Aliidongia dinghuensis: one gene and its partner. The protein of the gene in region 1 interacts with the protein of each later gene in a pairwise test. Links are inferred from orthologs where the notes say so. Each region holds a gene or a part of one and is shown in the gene's direction. Other genes may lie near its edges. The genes, in order: IEY58_RS27045 and rlmB.

The links.
Region 2: the proteins of IEY58_RS27045 (region 1) and rlmB interact in binary tests that used the Escherichia coli proteins (3 or more experiments, as listed by UniProt). The link is inferred for Aliidongia dinghuensis from one-to-one orthologs.

What each region holds. Positions count from the first base shown.
Region 1 is NZ_BMJQ01000017.1:65,196-73,177, reverse strand. The notes cover bases 2,353-5,191. They hold IEY58_RS27045 (NAD(P)H-hydrate dehydratase), read left to right. Parts: upstream 2,353-2,958; coding sequence 2,959-4,425; downstream 4,426-5,191. Other genes in these bases: IEY58_RS27040 (1-deoxy-D-xylulose-5-phosphate synthase N-terminal domain-containing protein), read left to right, coding at 4,521-5,191; IEY58_RS27050 (HpcH/HpaI aldolase family protein), read left to right, coding at 2,353-2,939. Also shown: IEY58_RS27065 (pyridoxal phosphate-dependent aminotransferase), read right to left, coding at 1-484; IEY58_RS27055 (acyltransferase family protein), read right to left, coding at 825-1,937; more of IEY58_RS27050, read left to right, coding at 2,172-2,352; more of IEY58_RS27040, read left to right, coding at 5,192-6,881; tig (trigger factor), read left to right, coding at 7,161-7,982. UniProt on the Escherichia coli protein: Bifunctional enzyme that catalyzes the epimerization of the S- and R-forms of NAD(P)HX and the dehydration of the S-form of NAD(P)HX at the expense of ADP, which is converted to AMP.
Region 2 is NZ_BMJQ01000010.1:245,149-253,316, forward strand. What follows is about bases 3,518-6,235. They hold rlmB (23S rRNA (guanosine(2251)-2'-O)-methyltransferase RlmB), read left to right. Parts: upstream 3,518-4,362; coding sequence 4,363-5,109; downstream 5,110-6,235. Other genes in these bases: tuf (elongation factor Tu), read right to left, coding at 3,518-3,739; IEY58_RS19995 (DUF1194 domain-containing protein), read left to right, coding at 5,139-5,906; ettA (energy-dependent translational throttle protein EttA), read right to left, coding at 5,893-6,235. Also shown: rplA (50S ribosomal protein L1), read right to left, coding at 257-955; rplK (50S ribosomal protein L11), read right to left, coding at 960-1,394; transcription termination/antitermination protein NusG, read right to left, coding at 1,559-2,092; preprotein translocase subunit SecE, read right to left, coding at 2,097-2,294; more of tuf, read right to left, coding at 2,549-3,517; more of ettA, read right to left, coding at 6,236-7,575; IEY58_RS20005 (DUF2087 domain-containing protein), read right to left, coding at 7,746-8,168. UniProt on the Escherichia coli protein: Specifically methylates the ribose of guanosine 2251 in 23S rRNA.

The sequences.
Region 1 (7,982 bases):
GCACGTCCTCGGCCGTCAGCGCAAAGCCCGTCGCCTCCCTGAGCGGCAGCGGCACCGCGGTGGCGCCGGTGTAGCGGATGACGCTCTCGTAGATCGGGAAGCCAGGATTGGGATAGATGATCTCCGCACCCGGCTCGCCGAACATCGAGATCGCGAAGAACATCGTGACCTTGCCGCCCGGTACCACCAGCACCTGGACCGGATCGACGGTGACGCCGTGGCGGCGGTGGAGGTCGATCGAGATGGCGCGGCGCAGCTCGGGAATGCCCTGGGCCGGCGTATAGCCGTGATGGCCGTCGGCGAGCGCCTTGACCGCCGCCTCGACGATATGGCCCGGCGTCGAGAAGTCGGGCTGGCCGATGCCGAGATTGATGATCGAGCGGCCCTGGGCCTCGAGCGCCTTCGCCCGCGCCAAGACCTCGAAGGCGGTCTCGGTGCCGAGCCGCCCCATGCCTGCTGCGACCTTGAGACCTGTTTCGCCCATGGGCACCCTCCCGCCGTTTCTGTCCGGCCGTCACGCTATAGGCCCGAGGGCGGCTTCGCAACGGGGCGATCCGACCCTCTGTGCCTCCGTCGCGCGCCACCCATGCGTATTCATTCGCGCCATCGGCTTGACGGGTGCGCCGGGGCTGGACTAGAAAACGGCCTCCAAGTGCGGCGGGTGTAGCTCAGTTGGTTAGAGCGCCAGATTGTGATTCTGGATGTCGCCGGTTCGAATCCGGTCACTCGCCCCAAAATCTTCCATTTGAACGAACCTGACTGACGCCGTCACCGCCCCCGCGGCCGGTGCGCGTCCGGCCGTCCCGCTCGCCCGGCCTGTCAGGTCAGAGCGCTGGCCGGGGCTTGCGCAGCGCGATGCGCGCGATCAGGCGGCGGAAATTGCCCTTCTGCGCCTCGGTCACGGGGGCGAGGAGCGCCACGGCCGCGAGCGTGCCGCCGGTCACGACGAGCGGGCTCAGCCGGTCGAGATGGCCGGCCAGTGCCACCGCGCGCAGGAAATAGACCAGCGGATAGTGGAAGAGATAGAGCGCGAAGGTGAGGCCGGCCAGATAGCGGATCGGCTTCTGCAGGCGGTAGAGCGGGGCTGCCAGATCCTGGGCGATCGCAGCCAGGCCGACGAGCAGCGCTGAAAACAGGATGCCGGTCACGTAATTGGCGAGGAAGCCCTGGGAATTGCTCAAGAGCGCCACGGTCTGGTCGCCGAAGAGGTCGACGACCGCCCGATCGAGCGCCGTCTTGATGCCGAGGCTGAGGAACAGGACATAGGCCGCGACCGAGCCCACGACCAGCAGGGTGCCCACGAAGCGGCCGACCCGTTCGGCTTGCACCAGGTAATATATTGCCACGCCCAGCACCCAGAGCGGCATCAGCAGCAGGATCTTGGGGCCGGCGGCGAGTGCAGCGAGGCCGGCCCAGAGCCAGCGATAGCGTCCGCCCCACACGACGAGCGCGAACAACAGGTAATAGACCGCCTCGTATCCCAGCGACCAGAGCGGGCTGTTGACCCCGGGCCAGACGTCCCACCACCAGATCTCGTTCAGGAACAGCCCGCTCGCCGCGAGCTGCAGGCCGATCGGCCGGCCGATGTTGGCAAGCGTCGCAGGATCGGTCCAATGGTCGGCATAGAGGGCCGGCGCCAGCCAGCTGCCGGCCGCGTCGAGCAGCACCGTCGCGACGAGCGCCGGCAGCACGACGGAATAGAGTCGCGCCAGGCGATTGAGCGCGTAGGCGCCGGGGGTCCGATCCTTCGTCTCGGCGCTGTAGGCGATGACGAAGCCGGACAGCACGAAGAACACGATGACCGGCTCCCGCTCGGTCAGGACCAAGCGATAGGGCAGGCCGGAGCCGAACTTGCCGAAGGCGGCGTGATGAAAGAAGACGAGCAACGCCGCGACAAAGCGGATCACGTCGAGCAGCAGGGAGAGCGGTCGGTTCACGGGACAGCGATTCCGGTCAGGGATGAGGCGAAGAAGAAGGTTCTTCGAGGCATCGATCTGAGCAGCGCGGTCCTCGTTCGGACACCTCTAGGTTTATTTATTTTCTTGCAGATGTCGAGGCTTATTGCCGCAAATTTTCGATAATGAGCGCAAACCGTCATCGCTCGGCAATCGTTCCAAGCGGCGTTAGAGTGGCTGCCTTGCTAAACGGAAATGAATCCCGAGGAGACGAGCATGTGGCGACCCAACGGCGTGAAGGCGCGGCTCAAGGCCGGCGAGGCGGTCTACGGCCTGTTCCATGGCTTCGCGAGCCCGCTGGTCGCCGAGCTTTTGGGGCTCGTCGGCTATGATTTCGTCTTGATCGACGGCGAGCACGGGCCGGGCGACGTGATGACGCATCTGGCGCAGGTCCAGGCGGTGCAGGCGACGCCGGCCATGGCCATGCTGCGCGTCGCCGTCAACGAGCCGACCCAGTTCAAGCGCGCGCTCGACATCGGCGTCGAGGGTGTGATGGTGCCGAACGTCACGAGCGCGCTCGAAGCTGCGGCTGCGGTCGAGTCCTGCCGCTATCCGAACGGCGGCAAACGCGGCTTCGCGGCGCCGATCCTGCGCGCGGCGAACTTCGGCCTGGTGACGGCGGAATATATCGCCCGGGCGGCCGACGAGCTCTTGATCGCGGTGCAGATCGAGACGCTCGCCGGGGCGTCGCGCGCGGCGGAGATCGCCGCGGTCGACGGCGTCGACGTGGTGTTCATCGGCCCGAACGACCTCTCGGGCGATCTGGGCGTGCTGGGCCAGTTCGACCATCCGGACTACGTCAAGGCCGTGGCCGCGATCGAGGCCGGCGTGAAGTCGGCCGGGAAGGTCCTGGGCTGCCTGCCGTATCCGGGCGCCGACCCGGTCGAGCTCCATCGGCGCGGCCATCGCTTCATCTGCTCGGGCGCCGACGTGGCGCTGCTGCGCGACGCGGCGCTGGCGCAGCTGCGCAGCCTGCCGCGCTGACCCCGAAGGCTGACCCACGATGGCGCTCGCGACCGCCCTCCTGACCCCGGCCGAGATGGGCGAGGTCGATCGCCGCACCATCGCCGGCGGCACGGCCGGCGCGCTCCTCATGGAACGGGCCGGCGCCGCGGTCGCGGCCGAAATCGGGCGGCGCTGGACGCGCCGGCCCGTCGCGGTGCTGTGCGGCCCCGGCAACAACGGCGGCGACGGCTTCGTCGTGGCACGGCGGCTCGCGGCCGAGGGCTGGCCGGTCCGGCTGGCCTTGCTGGGCGAGCGCGCAGCACTCCGTGGCGACGCCGCCCATCATGCGGCCCTATGGCTCCAGCCAGTCGAGCCGCTCGGTCCGGCCGCGCTGGACGGCGCCGGCCTGGTCGTCGACGCGCTCTTCGGCGCGGGGCTCAGCCGGCCGCTTGATGCGCCGGTGGCCGGTCTCCTGGCCGAGGTCGGCCGCCGGCGCTTGGCCGTTGTGGCGGTCGACGTGCCGAGCGGCCTCGATGGTGCCACCGGCCTGGCATCGGGCGCGGTCGCGGCCGATCTCACCGTGACGTTCGGCTGGCTCAAGCCCGGTCATCTGTTGCAGCCAGGCCGCGACCTGTGCGGCGAGACCGTGCTGGCCGACATCGGCCTCGACCCGGCGGCCCTCGACGCGCTCGGGGTCAAGACCTGGGCGAACGATCCGGCGTCCTGGCGCGTCGCCCTGCCGCGTCTTGCGAGCGGCACACATAAATATATGCGCGGCCACGCGCTGGTCCTGGGCGGGTGGCCGATGAGTGGGGCAGGGCGACTCGCCGCCCGGGCCGCCGCGCGGGCCGGTGCCGGCCTGGTCACGGTCGCAGTGCCGCCAGCCGGGCACGGGACCTATGCGGCGGCGTTCGAAAGCCAGATCGTCCGGCCGCTCGCCGATGCGCATGCGCTGGACGCGCTGCTCGCCGATCGCCGCTTCACCGGCCTGCTGCTCGGCCCGGGGGCGGGCGCCGGGGGGACCACGCGGGTCATGGCGCTGCGCCTGCTCGCGGCCGAGCGGCCGTGCGTGCTCGACGCCGATGCGCTTACCGCCTTTGCCGACGCGCCGGCCGAGCTCTTCGCCGCGATCCGCGCGCCGACCGTGTTGACGCCGCATGCCGGCGAATTCGCGCGCCTGTTCAAGACGTCGGGCGACAAGCTGACCCAGGCCCGTGCCGCTGCAGCCGAGAGCGGTGCCGTCCTGGTCCTGAAGGGCGGCGACACGGTCGTCGCCGCACCCGACGGGCGCGCGGTGATCAATGCGAACGCGCCGCCGACGCTCGCGACCGGCGGCACCGGCGATGTGCTTGCCGGCCTGATCGTCGGGCTGCTCGCCCAGGGCATGCCCGCATTCGAGGCGGCCGCCGCCGGAGTGTGGCTCCACGGTGCCGCGGCCGCGACGTTCGGTCCAGGGCTGATCGCCTCCGATCTGCCCGACCGGATCCCCGTCGCGCTGCGGCGTCTCGGCCGGTCACGGGCCTAGCATCGCGCGGCTTGCTCTCCGGCGCCGGTTGGGGGAGAACAGCAAAAAAGGGATGCCTGCCGCCCCTCAAAGCCCCTCGGGAGAGACCGCCGTCCATGGCCAAGCTATCGATCGTTCCGCCGCCCGCTCCGCCCACCATTGCGCCCGAGCGGATCCGCCGCCTCGAAGCGCTGGCCGAGAGGGTACTGTGGCTTTCGGCCTGGACGATCCACAACGCGAACCATGTCCGGCCGAACCGCGACGGGCTCAAGGTCGGCGGCCACCAGGCCTCGTCCGCCTCGCTCGTCACGCTGATGACGGCGCTTTACCTGGACGTGCTCCGGCCGGAAGACCGGGTCGCGGTCAAGCCGCATGCCTCGCCGGTGTTCCACGCGCTGCAATATCTCCTGGGCCACCAGACGCGCGAGAAGCTCGAGCGCTTCCGCGCGTTCGGCGGGGCGCAATCCTATCCGTCGCGCACCAAGGACACGGACGACGTCGATTTCTCGACCGGCTCGGTCGGCCTTGGCGTTGCGATCACGCTGTTCGCCTCGATCGCCCAGGATTTCGTCAAGCTCAAGGAGCTTTCGGCCGACAAGCGGCCGCCGGGCCGTATGGTGGCGCTGGTCGGCGATGCCGAACTCGACGAGGGCAACGTGTTCGAGGCGCTGCTCGAGGGCTGGAAGCACGATGTCCGGAACCTCTGGTGGGTTATCGACTACAACCGCCAGAGCCTCGATTCGATCGTCAACGACCGGCTGTTCAACCGCATCGACAGCCTGTTCGAGATGATGGGCTGGCGCGTCGTCACCTTGAAATACGGCAAGCGGCTCGAAGCCGCCTTCGCGCGGCCCGACGGCGAGCATTTGCGCCAGTGGATCGACGAATGTCCGAACTCGCGCTATTCGGCGCTGGTCTACAAGGGCGGCGCCGGCTGGCGCGAGCACCTTCAGCGCGACTTGAACCGCTATCCGGGCATCCGCCGCATCCTGGACGAGCATGACGACGACCAGCTCCATGCGCTCATGACCAATCTTGCCGGCCATGACATGGAAGCGGTGCTGGAGGCGTTCCACGGCATCGAGGACGACACGCCGACCTGCTTCATCGCCTATACGATCAAGGGCCACGGCCTGCCGTTCGCCGGCCACAAGGACAACCACGCCGGCCTCATGAACAAGGAGCAGATGGCGGGCTTCAAGACGAAGCTCGGCATCCCGGACGGCGCCGAATGGGATAAGTTCGCCGGCGCCAAGCTGCCCGAGGCCGAGCTCCAGGCGTTCCTCGACCAGGTGCCGTTCGCGGCTGCAGGCGAGCGTCAGTACCGGGCGGCAGCCGTGCCGATCGGCGACCTGCCGGTGCCGGCGGTCGGCGGCAGCAAGGCCTCGACCCAGGAAGGCTTCGGCAAGATCCTGAACGACCTTGCCGGCACCACGAGCCCGCTCGCCGACCGGATCGTCACCACCTCGCCCGACGTCACGGTCTCGACCAATCTCGGCGGCTGGGTCAACCGGCGCGGCATCTTCCACCGGCGCGAGATCGCCGACACGTTCCGCGACGAGAAGGTCGTCTCGGCCCAGCGCTGGGCCATGGCGCCCGGCGGTCAGCACCTGGAGCTGGGCATCGCCGAGCACAACCTGTTCCTGATGCTGGCGGCGCTGGGGCTGACGGCCCCACTGTTCGGTGCGCGGCTCTTGCCGGTCGGCACGCTCTACGACCCGTTCATCAATCGCGGCTTGGACGCGCTCAACTATGGCTGCTACCAGGATTCGCGCTTCATGGTCGTGGCGACGCCGTCGGGCTTGACCTTGGCGCCCGAGGGCGGCGCGCATCAGTCGATCAACACGCCGCTCATCGGCATAGGCCAGGCCGGGCTCGCGTCGTTCGAGCCGGCCTATGTCGACGAGCTAGGCGTGCTCATGGCCTGGGGCTTCGACTATATGCAGCGGCCGGCGGGCGAGGGCGGGTCGATCTATCTCCGGCTTTCGACCCGGCAGATCGAGCAGCCGGCGCGGACGCTGACCCCGGCCTTGCGCGACGGCATCGTCGCCGGCGCCTATTGGCTGGTCGAGCCGGCGTCTGGCGCCGAGCTCGCTATCGTCTATTGCGGCGCCGTGGCGGAGGAGGCGCGCCGGGCGCATCAGGCGATCCTGGAGGATATCCCGGGCGCCGGCCTGCTGGCGGTGACGTCGCCGGACCGGCTGCACGCGGACTGGCTCCTGCATCGTCAAGAAGGACGGGGGCCGAGCCATATCGAACGGCTGCTGGCGCCGCTAGCACCCGACGCGGGGCTCGTCACGGTCATCGACGCCCATCCGGCGGCGCTCAGCTGGCTCGGCGCCGCCGGCGGCCGGCGGGTCGAGCCGCTGGGTGTCGATCATTTCGGCCAATCGGGCGATCTGCCGGACCTCTATCGCGCCTATGGCCTTGACGAGGACGCGATTCTGGACGCTGTGGCGCGCGCCTGCCTTGCCTGACCGGGGCCCGACGGGCGCCTGATCCGGCGAAATAGCGGTCGCCGCCTGCGTATTTGTCGTGGGATGGCCAAAAAGCTTGTGCTATGTCAACCGGCCGACGTCGGGCCGGCGCGGGCGTGGCGGAATTGGTAGACGCACTGGATTTAGGTTCCAGCGACGAAAGTCGTGGGGGTTCAAGTCCCTTCGCCCGCACCAGCATCGATTGAACGATCAACCCTTGCCAGGGGTGGCGCGCCGTTATCGGACGTGCCGCCCTGCTGACCCATAGGCTTCTTTTTCATGCAGATCACCGAGACCAGCACCGAAGGCCTGAAGCGCGGCTTCAAGGTCGTCGTCGCCTCCCAGGATATCGAAAAGCGCGTTGACGCGCGGCTCGCCGAGGTCGCCAAGACCGTCCGTCTGCCGGGCTTCCGTCCGGGCAAGGTGCCGACCTCGGTCGTCAAGCAGCGCTACGGCGACAGCCTCCTGGGCGAGGTGCTGGAGCAGACGGTGAACGAGACTTCGAGCCAGGCGCTGGCCGAACGCAACCTGCGTCCGGCGCTGCAGCCGAAGATCGAGATCACCTCGTTCGAGAAGGGTGCCGATCTCGTCTACGACATGAGCCTCGAGATCCTGCCCGAGATCCAGACCATGGATTTCTCGACGGTGGCGCTCGAGCGCCTGAAGCCCGAGATCCCGAACGAGGAGCTGGACGAGGCGCTGACGAACCTGGCCGAGCGCTATCGCGAGACCGAGGATGTGACCGACGGCAGCGCCGCCGCCAACGGCGACGTGACCGTCATCGACTTCGTGGGCTCGATCGACGGTGAGAAGTTCGACGGCGGCGCCGGCACCGACTTCTCGCTGGAGCTGGGCTCCGGCCGTTTCATCCCGGGCTTCGAAGAGCAGCTCGTGGGCGCCAAGGTTGGCGACCATGTCGCGGTCAAGGTGCCGTTCCCGGCCGATTACGGCGTCGAGACGCTCGCCGGCAAGGACGCGGTGTTCGAGGTCGACGTCAAGGGCCTGAAGCGCAAGCTGCCGGCCGTGGTCGACGAGAAGCTCGCCGACACGCTCGGGCTCGAGAACCTGGAAGCGCTGCGCACGGCGGTTCGCGAGCAGATG
Region 2 (8,168 bases), on another replicon or contig:
CATGGCCACGGGATCGGCCGCGCTGCCTTTGGTGAGGAAGGCGCGAAAGAGCCGTGGTCGTCGAACTCCCGTCTCATGCCGGCATCCCGTTTTTAGGCGAGGATCTTAGGCCGTTGCCCCCTTAAGGGACGCAGGCACCCGCAATCTCGGACAGGTTAGGCAAACTCGGCCCCGGCACCCGAAGGAGCCGAGGCCTTGTCTGCCGCTAGACCCGGACGGGCGAGCCCGCCCGGGAATTCCCAACTGCGTGGGCGCCTTACTCGGACGCCACGCTCGACAGTTCGACCTTGAGCCCCGGGCCCATGGTCGAGCTGAGCGAAACCTTCTTGATGTACGTGCCCTTGGCACCGCTCGGCTTCGCCCGGTTGATGGCGCCGATGAAGGCGCGCACGTTCTCGGCGAGCTGCTCGGCGCCGAACGAGGCCTTGCCGATGCCGGCATGGACGATACCGGCCTTCTCGGCGCGGAACTCGACCTGGCCGCCCTTGGCCGCCTTGACCGCCTCGGCGACGTTGACCGTGACCGTGCCGAGCTTCGGGTTCGGCATCAGGCCGCGCGGACCCAGCACCTTACCGAGACGGCCGACGAGCACCATCATGTCCGGCGTCGCGATGCAGCGGTCGAAGTCCATCTGGCCGGCCTGGACCTTCTCGGCCAGGTCTTCCGCACCGACGATGTCGGCGCCGGCGGCCTCGGCTTCCTTCGCCTTGTCGCCGCGGGCGAACACCGCGACGCGCAGTGTCTTGCCGGTGCCGTTCGGCAGCAGCACGGTGCCGCGCAGGTTCTGGTCGGCCTTACGCGGGTCGATGCCGAGGTTCATCGAGATCTCGACGGTCTCGTCGAACTTCGACGTCGCGTTCGACTTCACCAGCTCGATCGCCTTGTCGAGGGCGTAAGCCTGGGTCCGGTCGATGGTGGCCTTGGCGGCCTTCAGACGCTTGCCAACGAAAGCCATGACCTTACTCCCCCACGACTTCGAGGCCCATCGAGCGGGCCGAACCGATCAGCATCGAGCAAGCGCCCTCGAGGTCCTTGGCGTTCAAGTCCGCCATCTTCTTCTGGGCGATGTCGCGGATCTGATCCATGGTCACCTTGCCGACCTTGGCGCCCTTGCCCGGGGTCTGCGTGCCCTTGTCGATGCCAGCGGCCTTCTTGAGGAAATAGGTGTTCGGCGGCGTCTTGGTCACGAACGTGAACGACCGGTCCGCATAGGCGGTGATGACGACCGGAATCGGCATCCCCGGCTCCATGCCCTGGGTCTTCGCGTTGAAGTCCTTGCAGAACTGCATGATGTTCAGGCCGCGCTGACCCAGCGCCGGACCGATCGGCGGCGACGGGTTAGCCTTGCCTGCCGGCACCTGCAGCTTGATGTAGCCGACAATCTTCTTTGCCAATTCAACTCACTCCTATGGGAGAGCGAAGCGCGGTTGCGGCCATGGCGAGCCTCCCGCGCGGTTTGCGCCTGGCCGGGCGGGCCCATCAACGGGCGAGCCCACCAGACAGAACGACGCGACGGCCCCGTTCGCCGAGGCCGCGCGCCGAATTCGTCAAAACGTCGTCACACCTTCTCGACCTGGGAATACTCCAGATCGACCGGGGTGGCCCGGCCGAAGATCGAGACGGCAACCTTGAGACGCCCCTTCTCCTCGTCGACCTCTTCCACCAGGCCGTTGAACGAGGTGAACGGACCGTCGCACACGCGCACCTGGTCGCCGACCTCGTAGACGATCGAGCGCTTCGGCCGCTCGATGCCTTCCTGGACCTGCTTCATGATCCGGGTCGCCTCGGCCTCGGTGATCGGCGCGGGGCGCAGGCCCTTGCCGCCGAGGAAACCCGTGACCTTCGGCGTGTTCTTGACCAGGTGCCAGGTGTCGTCGGTCAGGTCCATCTTCAAGAGCACGTAGCCCGGGAAGAACTTGCGCTCGGTCGAGATCTTCGACCCGCGCTTCACTTCCTGCACCTCTTCGGTCGGCACCAGAATCTCGGCGAAGAAATCCGTCATGCCCTTCTGCTCCGCCTGCTCGCGGATCGACTGGGCAACCTTCTTCTCGAAGCCGGAATAGACGTGCAGCACGTACCAACGATGCGCCATAGAATCAGGCCCCTAGGCTCAGGATCCAGCGCACGCCTTGCGACAGGAGCTGATCGACCGTAAAGAAGAAAGTGGCGGCGATGAACACCATGACGAACACCATTACGGTCGTCACGGAGGTCTCCTTCCGGGTAGGCCAGGTGACTTTCGTCACTTCCTGGCGGACCTGCCGCACAAACTCTGCCGGGCTCGTTTTAGCCATGGTACCTGATCAGACCATCCAGAAACGCGACACCACGGGTTGCCCCGTGGCGGTGCTGTCCATTCGAAACTCTGGGCTGGCAGGAGAGGAGGGGCTCGAACCCCCAACCCCCGGTTTTGGAGACCGGTGCTCTACCAATTGAGCTACACTCCTCCAGGCCCGGAACACCGAGCCGACCGACGCAAAGAGGGGTTCGCCCATTGCATTGCGACGGCCGGCCGAGTGTTATAGGCGGTTTCCCGCCCTTTGGCTAGTTACTTCGTGATAGCGGAGACGACGCCGGCACCGACGGTGCGGCCGCCCTCGCGGATCGCGAAGCGCAGACCCTCGTCCATGGCGATCGGCGCGATCAGCTCGACGTCCATCGCCACGTTGTCGCCCGGCATGACCATCTCCACGCCGGCCGGCAGGCTCACGATGCCCGTGACGTCGGTCGTGCGGAAATAGAACTGCGGACGATAGTTCGTGAAGAACGGCGTGTGACGGCCGCCCTCTTCCTTCGTCAGGATGTACGCCTCGGCCTTGAACTTCGTGTGCGGCGTGATCGAGCCCGGCTTCGCCAGCACCTGGCCGCGCTCGACTTCCTCGCGCTTGGTGCCGCGCAAGAGCGCGCCGATGTTGTCGCCCGCCTGGCCCTGGTCCAGGAGCTTGCGGAACATCTCGACGCCCGTCACCGTCGTCTTCAGCGTGTCCTTCAGGCCGACGATCTCGATTTCCTCGCCGACCTTGATCACACCGCGCTCGACGCGGCCGGTCACCACCGTGCCGCGGCCCGAGATCGAGAACACGTCCTCGACCGGCATCAGGAACGCACCGTCAATCGCACGCTCCGGCTGCGGGATGTAGGCGTCGACCGCCTTCATCAGCTCCAGGATCGCGTCATGGCCGAGCGCCGGGTTCTTGTCCTCGAGCGCCATCAGCGCCGAGCCCTTGATCACCGGAATGTCGTCGCCCGGGAAATTGTAGCTCGACAGCAGCTCGCGCACCTCGAGCTCGACCAGCTCCAGGAGCTCCGGATCGTCGACCATGTCGACCTTGTTCATGAACACGACCAGCGCCGGAACGCCGACCTGGCGCGCCAACAGGATGTGCTCGCGCGTCTGCGGCATCGGGCCGTCCGCCGCCGACACCACCAGGATCGCACCGTCCATCTGCGCCGCACCCGTGATCATGTTCTTCACGTAGTCCGCATGGCCCGGGCAGTCGACGTGCGCATAGTGCCGGTTCGTCGTCTCGTACTCGACGTGCGCCGTCGAGATCGTGATGCCGCGCGCCCGCTCTTCCGGCGCCTTGTCGATCTGGTCGTACGCCGTGAACGTCGCGCCGCCAGTCTCGGCCAAAACCTTCGTGATCGCTGCCGTCAGAGACGTCTTGCCATGGTCAACGTGACCAATCGTCCCGATGTTGCAATGCGGCTTCGTCCGCTCAAACTTCGCCTTCGCCATTTCGTTGACGCCTCACATGCCCGATCAGAGGAAAATGAACAAACCAATATTACCGGCCAGCGCCTAGAGCGGGTCGACTGGAGCGGGTGAAGGGAATCGAACCCTCACAGCCAGCTTGGAAGGCTGGTGCTCTACCATTGAGCTACACCCGCCGAGCCGTTCGCTCGTCAACCGCGCCGATGGTCGCATGGTGGAGGGGGTTGGATTTGAACCAACGTAGACATACGTCGGCAGATTTACAGTCTGCTGCCATTGACCGCTCGGCCACCCCTCCACAGCGCTACGACCATCGTCCGGCGCAGCGGAGGAGCGCACTATGTAAATTTCCGAGGCAATGTCAACTGGCGAAAGCGGGTTGCGCAGGGCCGATGCGCCGCAGCACCCCTATGCAGCGCAAGGATTTACGCCTAAGAGCCGTCGCCGACACTCGTTCTGGAAACCCTGTCATGCGCAAGCGCCCTCGCCCAGCCTCACATCACGCCTCCCAGCATCCCTCGCCGTCGGCGGCGGCGCCGGCCGCACACCCGGCCGGCGCCGCCAGAGTCGCCGGGCGCGGCAAGTCGGCCGAAGCACGGCCGGCCGGTGGGAAGCCGTCAAGCGGGAAGCCGTCGAGCGGAAAGCCCATGGGCAGCGACGAGGCCGCGGGCGGCGCGCCCTGGCTCTGGGGCTATCACGCCGTCGAGGCGGCGCTCCGCAACCCGGTCCGCAAGATCCAGCGCCTGGTCGCGACCGAGGAGGCCGCGGCCGAGCTCGAAAGCCTGCTCGGGGACGCGAGCTCGATCGAGCCGCAGATCGTGCCGCGCGACGCGATCGCGAAGCTCCTGCCGCCCGGCGCCGTGCACCAGGGCGTGGCACTGCTGGCGAAGCCGCTCGCCCCCTGGCTTCTCGAGGATGTGATCCGGCATCTGGGCACGCGCGAGCGGGCGATCGTCGTCGCGCTCGATCAGGTGACCGACCCGCACAACATCGGCGCCATCCTGCGTTCGGCCGCGGCGTTCGGCGCCGCCGCGGTCATCCTGCCCGACCGCAATGCCCCCGAAGTCTCTGGCACGCTCGCGAAATCCGCCTCGGGCGCGGTCGAGCACGTGCCGCTCGTTCGCGTCGTCAACCTCGCGCGCGCGCTCGATCAGCTGAAGAAGGCCGGCTTCTGGAGCGTCGGCCTCGCCGGCGAGGCCGACGCGACGCTCGCCAGCCACAAGCTCGGGGGACGGGTTTGCCTGGTCCTGGGGTCGGAAGGCGACGGCCTCCGGCGCCTGACACGCGAATCGTGCGACCTCATGGCCCGCCTGCCGACCCAGGGTCCCGTCGCGAGCCTCAACGTCTCGAATGCTGCCGCAATCGCGCTTTACGAGCTGGTGCGCGCCGACTGATCGGCTGCTCCTGTCGGGAGGTTCGGAGCATGAAACATTGGCTGACCGCAATCCTGCTGCTCGCCGCCGCCTCCCTTCCAATCGCGACCGGCGCCCGGGCCGCCGAGCCTGTCGACACGGCGCTCGTCATCGCAGTCGACGTCAGCCTGAGCGTGAACGACGAACGCTACGAGCTGCAGCGCGACGGCACAGCAGCAGCGATCGCGAGCCCGGATTTCACCAAGGCGGTCTCGGCCGGCCCGAACGGCGCGGTCGCCGTCACCGTCATGGAATTTTCCGACCCCGACCGGCAGATCGTCGTCATGCCGTGGACCCGAATCGCCTCCGCCGCCGACGCCCAGGCCTTCGCCCAGAAGCTGCACCAGGTCCATCGTAGCTCGAGCGGGCTTACCGGCATCGCGAACGCGCTCCTCGCCGCCGAGGACCTGCTCGTCGACTCGCCCTGGCCGGCCACGCGGCGGGTGGTGGACGTGTCGGGCGACGGCATGAGCAACATCGGCCCACCGATCGAGGAGGTGCGCGACAAGCTGGTCACCGACGGCATCACCATCAACGGCCTGCCGATCCTGACCGAGGAGCCGTGGCTCGAGACCTACTATACGCTCTATGTCATCGGCGGCCCGGGCGCCTTCGTGATCGTGGCCCAGGACCTGGACAGCTTCGCCGACGCCATGCGCCGCAAGCTGGTGGCCGAGGTGACGGTATCCGGCCTGTCACCGCTACCGAGATCGCCGCTCCTTGAAATGCAACGGGCGGGTCCGCACTGGCCCGCCCGTCCTTGGCTCAGCCGCGGGTGAGCGGCTTGTACTGGAAGCGGTGCGGCTCGTCGGCCGCAACGCCCAGGCGCTGCTTCCGGTCGGCCTCGTACATCTGGTAGTTGCCTTCGAACCAGACGACCTGGGCCTCGCCCTCGAAGGCGAGAATGTGGGTCGCCAGGCGATCGAGGAACCAGCGATCGTGGGTGATGACCACGGCGCAGCCGGCATATTCCTCGAGCGCATCCTCGAGGGCCCGCAGCGTATCGACGTCGAGATCGTTCGTCGGCTCGTCGAGCAGCAGCACGTTGGCGCCGGTCTTCAGCATGCGCGCGATATGGACGCGGTTGCGCTCACCGCCCGACAGCTGGCCGACTTTCTTCTGCTGGTCCGTGCCCTTGAAGTTGAACAGCGCCACATAGGAGCGGCTGTTCATCTTGCGCCGGCCGAGGTCGATCTCGTCGAGCCCGTCCGAGACCACTTCCCAGACGTTCTTGTTGGGATCGAGCGCGTCGCGCGACTGGTCGACATAGCCGAGCTTGACCGTGTCGCCGACCCGGAAGTCGCCCGAGTCCGGCTTGTCCTGGCCGGTGATCATGCGGAACAGCGTGGTCTTGCCGGCGCCGTTCGGGCCGATCACGCCGACGATGCCGCCCGGCGGCAGCCGGAACGACAGGTCCTCGATCAGCATGCGGTCGCCGAAGCTCTTGTTGATATGGCCGGCCTCGATGACGAGGTCGCCCAGGCGCGGGCCCGGCGGCAGCACGATCTGCGCCGTGTCCGGCACCTTTTCCTTGGAATGCGCCACCAATTCGTCGAACGCCTGGATGCGCGCCTTGGACTTGGCCTGGCGGGCGCGCGGGCTCGCCCGCACCCATTCGAGCTCGCGGGCGATCGTGCGCTGGCGCGCGATCTCGGTCTTGTTCTCGAGCTCGAGCCGCTTCTGCTTCTCGACCAGCCACGAGCTATAGTTGCCCTCGTGCGGGAAGGTACGACCGCGGTCGACCTCGAGGATCCAGTTCGCGACATCGTCAAGGAAATAGCGATCGTGGGTCACCGTCACGACGGTGCCCGCGAAATCCTTCAGAAAACGCTGCAGCCAGGCGACCGAGGCCGCGTCCAGATGGTTCGTCGGCTCGTCGAGCAGCAGCATATCCGGCTTTTCGAGCAGCAGGCGGCAGAGCGCCACGCGGCGCTTCTCGCCGCCGGACAGCTTGTCGACCTTGGCGTCGCCCGGCGGGCAATTGAGCGCGTCCATGGCGATCTCGATCGTGCGGTCGAGCTCCCAGCCGTTGACCGCGTCGATCTTCTCCTGCAGCTCGCCCTGCTCGGTGATGAGATCGTTCATCTCGTCGTCGGTCAGTTCCTCGGCGAAGCGCGCGCTCACCGCCTCGAACCGCTCGAGCAGGTGCTTCGTCTCCTTCAGGCCGAGCATGACGTTGCCCTGCACGTCGAGCGTCGGGTCGAGCTGCGGCTCCTGCGCCAGGTAGCCGACGCGCACCCCGTCGGCCGCCCAGGCCTCGCCGTTGATCTCCTTGTCGACCCCGGCCATGATCTTGAGCAGGGTCGACTTGCCGGCGCCGTTCGGACCCAGCACGCCGATCTTGGCGCCGGGCAGGAACGACAGCCAGACGTCCTTCAGCACTTCGCGGCCACCTGGATAGGACTTGTTCAAGCCCTTCATCACATAGATGTACTGATAGCCGGCCATCGACCTCTCCAACTCGCGGGAACTTGTCGTCATTTGACGGAAATTTGGGGCGGCGGCGCGCTCTCGTCCGTCCACACGGCGGCGTTTCTAGCGCATCCCGCGCAGCCGGCGCAACCGACCGCGCCGCCGGGCCGCCATGCTTCACACCCCAGTAATCCAGGGCGGCTGCGTCAGGCCGGCAGCCACTGATCTTCCGGCAGCCGCCAATAGACGCCGCGGTCGCGCGCCATCATGCGATATCCCACGAGCTCGCGCCTGAGCGTGGCGCTGTCCTCGTGGTAGCGTTTCAGGATCTCGTTCAACTCCGCCTCCGCGTAGCGCTGGTCGGTCGCAAAGCGCTCGGCGAGGAAGCGCAGGATGACCCAGCGCTTCTTGCGGCTCGCCGGGATCTCCTTCAGCCGGCCGTCCGGCCCAAGGAAATTGTCGAGCACCCGCCGGTCCCAGGCATCGAGCGCCACGCCGTCGGCAAGGGCCACGATCTCGGCGCGCGACGAGAGCCGGCGATTGAGCGCCACCAGCGCGTCGATGTCGAGCGACCACCAATGGGTATTGCCGTCGGGGCGCTGCCGCACCAGGCCCAGCGTCTTCAGCAG